One region of the Limnohabitans curvus genome, then DNA from elsewhere that is predicted to be linked to it. Evidence: riboswitches for the same ligand, from Rfam matches in the RefSeq annotation. Region 1 holds a riboswitch; the other holds the start of a gene.
The links. A riboswitch is a leader RNA that binds a small molecule or an ion and turns the genes downstream of it on or off. The one in region 1 is predicted to bind S-adenosylhomocysteine.

Region 1 (3,409 bases):
CTTGAGATGCAAACGCGCCACTTTTTCGTCGAGGTGCTTAGGCAACACATACACCTTGCCTGCTTCGTATTGGTCTTGCTTGGTGAACAACTCGATCTGAGCGATCGTTTGGTTCGCAAAGCTGGAGCTCATCACAAAGCTGGGGTGGCCGGTAGCGCAACCCAAGTTCACCAAACGGCCTTTGGCCAACAAAGTGATCTTTTTGCCATCAGGGAAGATGACGTGGTCGACTTGGGGCTTGATCTCGTCCCACTGCAGTTTTTCGAGTGAAGCGACATCGATCTCGTTGTCGAAGTGCCCGATGTTGCAAACGATGGCTTCGTCTTTCATGGCGGCCATGTGCTCGTAGCGGATCACGTTCTTGTTGCCGGTGGCAGACACGAAGATGTCGCACTTGTCAGCAGCGTATTCCATGGTGACCACTTTGTAGCCTTCCATCGCAGCTTGCAAAGCGTTGATCGGGTCGATCTCGGTCACCCACACTTGGGCGCTCAAAGCGCGCAAGGCTTGTGCAGAACCTTTGCCCACGTCGCCGTAACCAGCCACGCAAGCCACTTTGCCCGCGATCATCACGTCGGTCGCGCGCTTGATGGAGTCCACCAAAGATTCGCGGCAGCCGTACAAGTTGTCGAACTTGCTCTTGGTCACAGAGTCGTTCACGTTGATGGCGCGGAACATCAGGCTGCCTTTGGCGGCCATCTCGTTCAGGCGCAACACGCCGGTGGTGGTCTCTTCGGTCACGCCAATGATGTGCGCGCCTTTGCGGCTGTACCAAGTGGGGTCCACCGCCAATTTGGCTTTGATGGCGTTGAACAAACACGTTTCTTCTTCGCTGGTGGGGTTGGCGATCAACGAAGCGTCGGTTTCAGCGCGCTTGCCCAAGTGCATCAACAACGTGGCATCGCCGCCGTCGTCCAAGATCATGTTGGGGCCTTCGCCTTGGGTGCCTGCTGCACCGAATTCAAAAATGCGGTGGGTGTAGTCCCAGTACTCGGCCAAGGTTTCGCCTTTGGTGGCGAACACGGGGGTGCCCGCTTCGGCAATTGCAGCAGCCGCGTGGTCTTGGGTGGAGAAGATATTGCAAGAAGCCCAACGCACGTCAGCGCCCAAAGACTTCAAGGTTTCAATCAACACAGCCGTTTGAATGGTCATGTGCAAAGAGCCGGTCACGCGAGCGCCCTTCAAAGGTTGCGCTTTGGCAAATTCTTCGCGGATGGCCATCAAACCGGGCATTTCGGTTTCGGCGATTTTGATTTCTTTGCGGCCCCAAGCGGCCAAAGACATGTCGGCCACGATGTAATCGGCGGCGGCGTTGGTTTTAAGAACAGCGTTCATTTGTGAGACTCCAATAGTTGGCAAAGCCACTAGCAACGCGCGGTTGGCGTCATCTGGGAGTCCGAAAGAATCTTCGAGGAGCTCACCTCACGTTGACTAGTGGGTGAGCGCGGTTGGCAGTCCGAGCCTCACCTGTGAATTTGACCCTTGCGGGCCGACAGGCTGCAGCGCTCCTCGGATAGCCAAGATTTTAAACGAACTTCTAAAACCCCTGCTTGGCCACGGCCCCAGCGCTATGATTCCCGCCTTGATTTGCCATTTTTAGGCACTCCCTTTTATATAGTGACCCCATGAGCTCCTTTCTGAACGAAGTGCGCCGTCGCCGCACCTTTGCCATCATTTCTCACCCCGATGCGGGTAAAACCACGCTGACCGAAAAGCTGTTGCTGTTCTCGGGTGCGATTCAAATTGCCGGTGCTGTGAAAGGCCGCAAAGCCAGCCGCCACGCCACCTCGGACTGGATGGAGATTGAGAAGCAACGCGGCATCTCGGTGGCCTCGTCGGTCATGCAAATGCTGTACCGCGACCACGTCATCAACCTGCTCGACACCCCTGGCCACAAAGACTTCTCGGAAGACACCTACCGCGTGCTGACGGCCGTGGACTCGGCCCTGATGGTGATTGACGCGGCCAACGGTGTGGAAGCCCAAACCCGCCGCTTGATTGAGGTCTGCCGTCAGCGTGACACGCCCATCATCACCTTCGTCAACAAGATGGACCGCGAAGTGCGCGACCCGCTCGACATCCTCGACGAAGTCGAACGCGAACTCGGCATGCCCTGCGTGCCCATGACGTGGCCTGTGGGCCAAGGCAAGTTGTTCGGCGGCATCATCAACTTGCGCACGCAAGCCATGACCGTGTTTGACTCCGGCTCTGAGCGCTTGCCGCAAGACTTTGAAACACACCCACTCACCGAGCAAGCCAAGCTGGCTGAGCGTTTTGGATTGGAATGGGCCGCCGCCATGGAAAGCATGGAGCTGGCCACTGGCGCATCGCCCAAGTTCGACAAAGAAGCCTTCTTGGCCGGCAAGCAAACCCCCGTGTTCTTTGGCTCAGGCGTGAACAACTTCGGTGTGATGGAAGTGCTCGACGCTTTGGTCGACCTCGCGCCTTCGCCCCGCCCTCGTTTGAGCCATCTTGTCGTCAACAAGCAAGCGATTGAAAAAACCATTCAACCGGAAGACGAAGGTTTTGCCGGCGTGGTGTTCAAGGTGCAAGCCAACATGGACGCCAACCACCGCGACCGCATTGCCTTTGTGCGCGTGGCCTCAGGCAAGTTCACCCCCGGCATGAAACTCAAGGTGCAGCGCACCGCCAAAGAACTGCGCCCCACCAGCGTGGTGACCTTCATGTCGCAACGCCGCGAAGCGGTGGAAGAAGCCTATGCGGGTGACATCATCGGTTTCACCACCCACGGCGGCGTGCAGCTGGGCGACACCATCACCGACGGGCAAGCCTTGCAATTCACAGGCTTGCCGTTCTTCGCACCCGAATTGTTCATGACGGTGATTTTGAAAAACCCATTGCGCACCAAACAGCTCCAACAGGGCTTGGACCAGCTGGGTGAAGAAGGCGCCATTCAAGTGTTCAAACCCGAAGCCGGCGGCGCGATGCTGCTGGGCGCCGTGGGTCAGTTGCAGTTTGAAGTGGTGCAACACCGCTTGAAAGCCGAATACGACTGCGATGTGAAGCTTGAGAGCTGCCAGTACACCGGTGCGCGCTGGATCACGGCGGACACGCCTGCGGAGTTGGGCGAGTTCACCTATGCGTATCCACAGCGTATGGCTTTGGATGCGGCCAATACGTTGGCGTATTTGTGTACGTCGCCTTATGACGTGCGCTTGGCGCAAGAGCGTTTCCCGAAGATTCATTTCCATCCGCTGCGCGAGCATGCTGGGTTGGCTTTGTCTACTGCAGGTTGATTTTTTGCTTTTGTAGTGAAGAGAGGCTCAGTGGCATTGCCCTCGGCTCCTCTTCGCTGCGCTCAGAATGTCGCTGACGGGCAATACCACTGAGCCTCTCTTCGCGTTGACACGCATCAGATACGGATACGAAGTCATTCGCACACGAACAA
Region 2 (3,409 bases), 450 kb from region 1:
CACCACCATTGCGCAAGCCGATTACGACATGGCCGATTTGGCCTACGAGATGAACCTCGCTTCAGCCCGCATCGCCCGCGAAGCCTGCGACAAATACAGCACGCCTGACAAACCCCGCTTTGTGGCGGGCGCTGTGGGCCCCACACCCAAAACCGCCAGCATCAGCCCCGATGTGAACGACGCAGGCGCACGCAATGTGAACTTTGAAGAACTGCGCGCCGCGTATTACGACCAAGTCAAAGCCTTGGTCGAAGGCGGTTCGGATGTGTTGTTGGTGGAAACCATCTTCGACACGCTCAACGCCAAAGCTGCCTTGTTTGCGATTGAAGAATTTTTTGAAGCTACGGGCGAGCGCTTGCCGCTCATCATCAGCGGCACGGTGACCGATGCTTCGGGCCGCATTTTGAGCGGTCAAACCGTGACCGCGTTTTGGCACAGCGTGCGCCACGCGCAGCCGCTGGCCATTGGCCTGAACTGCGCTTTGGGTGCGACGCTGATGCGCCCCTACATTCAAGAACTCAACAAAGTCGCGGGCGACACCTTCATCAGCTGCTACCCCAACGCGGGCTTGCCCAACCCCATGAGCGACACCGGCTTTGACGAAACGCCCGATGTGACCAGCCGCTTGCTGCACGAGTTTGCCGCCGAAGGTTTGGTGAACATCGTGGGCGGCTGCTGCGGCACCACGCCTGAGCACATCGCAGCCATTGGTAGCGCGGTGGCTGACCAAAAGGCGCGCGCTTTGAGCGCGGGGCCTTTTTATCGCGAAGCAGCCTAAGTATTTAATCGCCCGTCAAAACGAGAGCTTTTGGGTTGATGGCTGATAAGGGTATACGCCAAGAGGCGGATTTACAGGGCGGCATTTGATTTCGAGAATGGCGGTAATCGTTCAACGTTACCGTTCATGTCCACAGAAATCACAAGTACTTCCCCTGCAGATGTTCATCTGCAGAGCCGCATCAACTCCGTGTTGGCCATTTATCAAGAACACGGTCACGTCAATCGGACCCTGATTTCTGAAAAGTTAGCGCTGACCAAGTTGCAAGCCAGCCAGTTGCTGCGCGAGTTCTTAAGCGCACATGCGCCCGTGGTGGAGTGGGACAACTACCGCAGCACTTACTTGATGACGCGGCCACGTCGCGCGTGAGGTTTATGGCGGTGTGGGTTGGCGAGACAACACACGCACCAGCTGATAGCGCGTATCGGCCATGTCGGCTGGCGGGTTCGCAGTCGGCGTCGCGCGCACCAATAATTTGTATTGCACCCCCGGCGTGAACGTGAAGCCCTCAATCGGGCTGTAAAAGTTTTACCACGTCAGCGCTTTCCCCTCTTTCACTTGCAAGCAGCGCATGGGCGCAGCACCCATGCATGCCACATCGTGCGCCGCCACGGTCAGCGTGATGTCTTTGGCTGGCGCGTTGCTGTGTGCGGCGGGACATTCGCCGTCAGACACCCAGCTTGCCCCTGCGTCTTTCATCATGCAGCGGTTGGAAAACGTTTGGCTTTGGTGAGGCAACTGGCCGCAAACAGGCGCGTATTCGCGGGTGCAGATGCCGGCTTGGGCCAGCGACGTGCAACAAAAAACAGAGAGGCTCAGTAAGATTTTTCGCATGGCCTGCATTTTCGGTGGCCTGTGGGGCCCGCAACAGCGCAGCGGTTAAAATAATGCCTTCCCCAAGGAGCGTTGCAGCTTCACCCGTCCTTTCAGGACTCGCGCGTGAAGTCAGGCTTGGGGCCGAATCTTTTGCAACGACGCTCACCTGTATTGATAGCCCCCAGGTGAGTACCCCCATGAATTCCACTGCAGTTCCCCCCATGAAGCTGTCTGGCCTTGAGCCAGTCTCTATTGGCGAGGGCAGTTTGTTTGTCAACGTTGGCGAGCGCACCAACGTCACTGGCTCTAAGGCCTTTGCGCGCATGATTTTGAATGGCGAGTACGAGCAAGCCTTGGCCGTCGCACGCCAGCAAGTGGAAAACGGCGCACAAGTGATCGACGTCAACATGGACGAAGCCATGCTCGACAGCCAAGCCGCCATGGTGCGTTTCCTCAACCTGATGGCGGGCGAGCCCGACATTGCGCGTGTGCCGGTGATGGTGGACTCGTCCAAGTGGTCGGTCATCGAAGCGGGCCTGCGTTGCATCCAAGGCAAGGGCATCGTCAACTCCATCAGCATGAAAGAAGGCTTGGACGAGTTCAAGCGTCAAGCCACCTTGGTCAAGCGCTACGGCGCGGCTGCTGTGGTGATGGCGTTTGACGAAAAAGGTCAAGCTGACACCTACGCACGCAAGATTGAAATTTGTGAGCGCGCTTACCGCGTGTTGGTCGACGAGGTAGGTTTTCCTGCTGAAGACATCATCTTCGACCCCAACATCTTCGCCATTGCCACCGGCATTGAAGAGCACGACAACTACGCGGTTGACTTCATCGAAGCCACGCGCTGGATCAAGCAAAACCTGCCCGGCGCGAAAGTGAGCGGCGGCGTGTCTAACGTGTCGTTCAGTTTCCGCGGCAACGACCCTGTGCGTGAAGCCATTCACACCGTATTCCTGTATCACGCTATCAAGGCGGGCATGGACATGGGCATCGTCAACGCCGGCATGGTCGGCGTGTACGACGACCTCGAACCCACACTACGCGAGCGCGTGGAAGACGTGGTGCTGAATCGCACACCCCAGTACAAAGAAGGCGAAGCGCACCTCACGCCCGGCGAGCGCCTGATTGAAGTGGCCGAAACCGCCAAGGGCGCAGCGAAAGACGACAGCCAAAAGCTGGCTTGGCGTGGCACGCCCGATGCGCCCGTCACCGTGGCGCATCGCCTGAGCCACGCGTTGGTGCACGGCATCACAGACTTCATCACCGATGACACGGAAGAGGCCTACCGCGACATTTTGGCCAAGGGCGGCCGCCCGCTGCACGTCATCGAAGGCCCACTGATGGACGGCATGAACGTGGTGGGTGATTTGTTTGGCCAAGGCAAGATGTTCTTGCCCCAAGTGGTCAAGTCGGCCCGCGTGATGAAGCAAGCGGTGGCGCACTTGGTGCCCTACATCGAAGAAGAAAAACGCTTGCAAGCCGAAGCGGGCCAAGACGTGAAAGCCAAGGGCAAGATGGTCATCGCCACGGTCAAGGGCGACGTGCACGACATTGGCAAAAACATCGTCACCGTGGTCTTGCAGTGCAACAACTACGAGGTGGTGAACATGGGCGTGATGGTGCCTTGCCACGAAATTTTGGCCAAGGCCAAAGAAGAGGGCGCAGACATCATCGGCTTGTCGGGCCTCATCACACCGTCGCTGGAAGAAATGCAATACGTGGCCAGCGAGATGGAAAAAGACCCGTATTTCCGTGACCGCCAAATGCCTTTGTTGATTGGTGGCGCGACTTGCAGCCGCGTGCACACCGCCGTGA

Region 2: another riboswitch for S-adenosylhomocysteine. It lies ahead of metH (methionine synthase); the one in region 1 lies ahead of ahcY (adenosylhomocysteinase).

The regions. Positions count from the first base shown of each region.
Region 1 covers NZ_NESP01000001.1:1,070,120-1,073,528, forward strand. The annotation lists gene ahcY (adenosylhomocysteinase) at 1-1,335, opposite strand, end outside; S-adenosyl-L-homocysteine riboswitch at 1,434-1,517, opposite strand; gene B9Z44_RS05425 (peptide chain release factor 3) at 1,626-3,257, shown strand.
Region 2 covers NZ_NESP01000001.1:1,517,095-1,520,503, forward strand. The annotation lists gene B9Z44_RS07530 (homocysteine S-methyltransferase family protein) at 1-778, shown strand, start outside; gene B9Z44_RS07535 (hypothetical protein) at 905-1,147, shown strand; partial or broken gene B9Z44_RS07540 (DUF4377 domain-containing protein) at 1,151-1,294, opposite strand; gene B9Z44_RS07545 (hypothetical protein) at 1,307-1,612, opposite strand; S-adenosyl-L-homocysteine riboswitch at 1,671-1,765, shown strand; gene metH (methionine synthase) at 1,816-3,409, shown strand, end outside.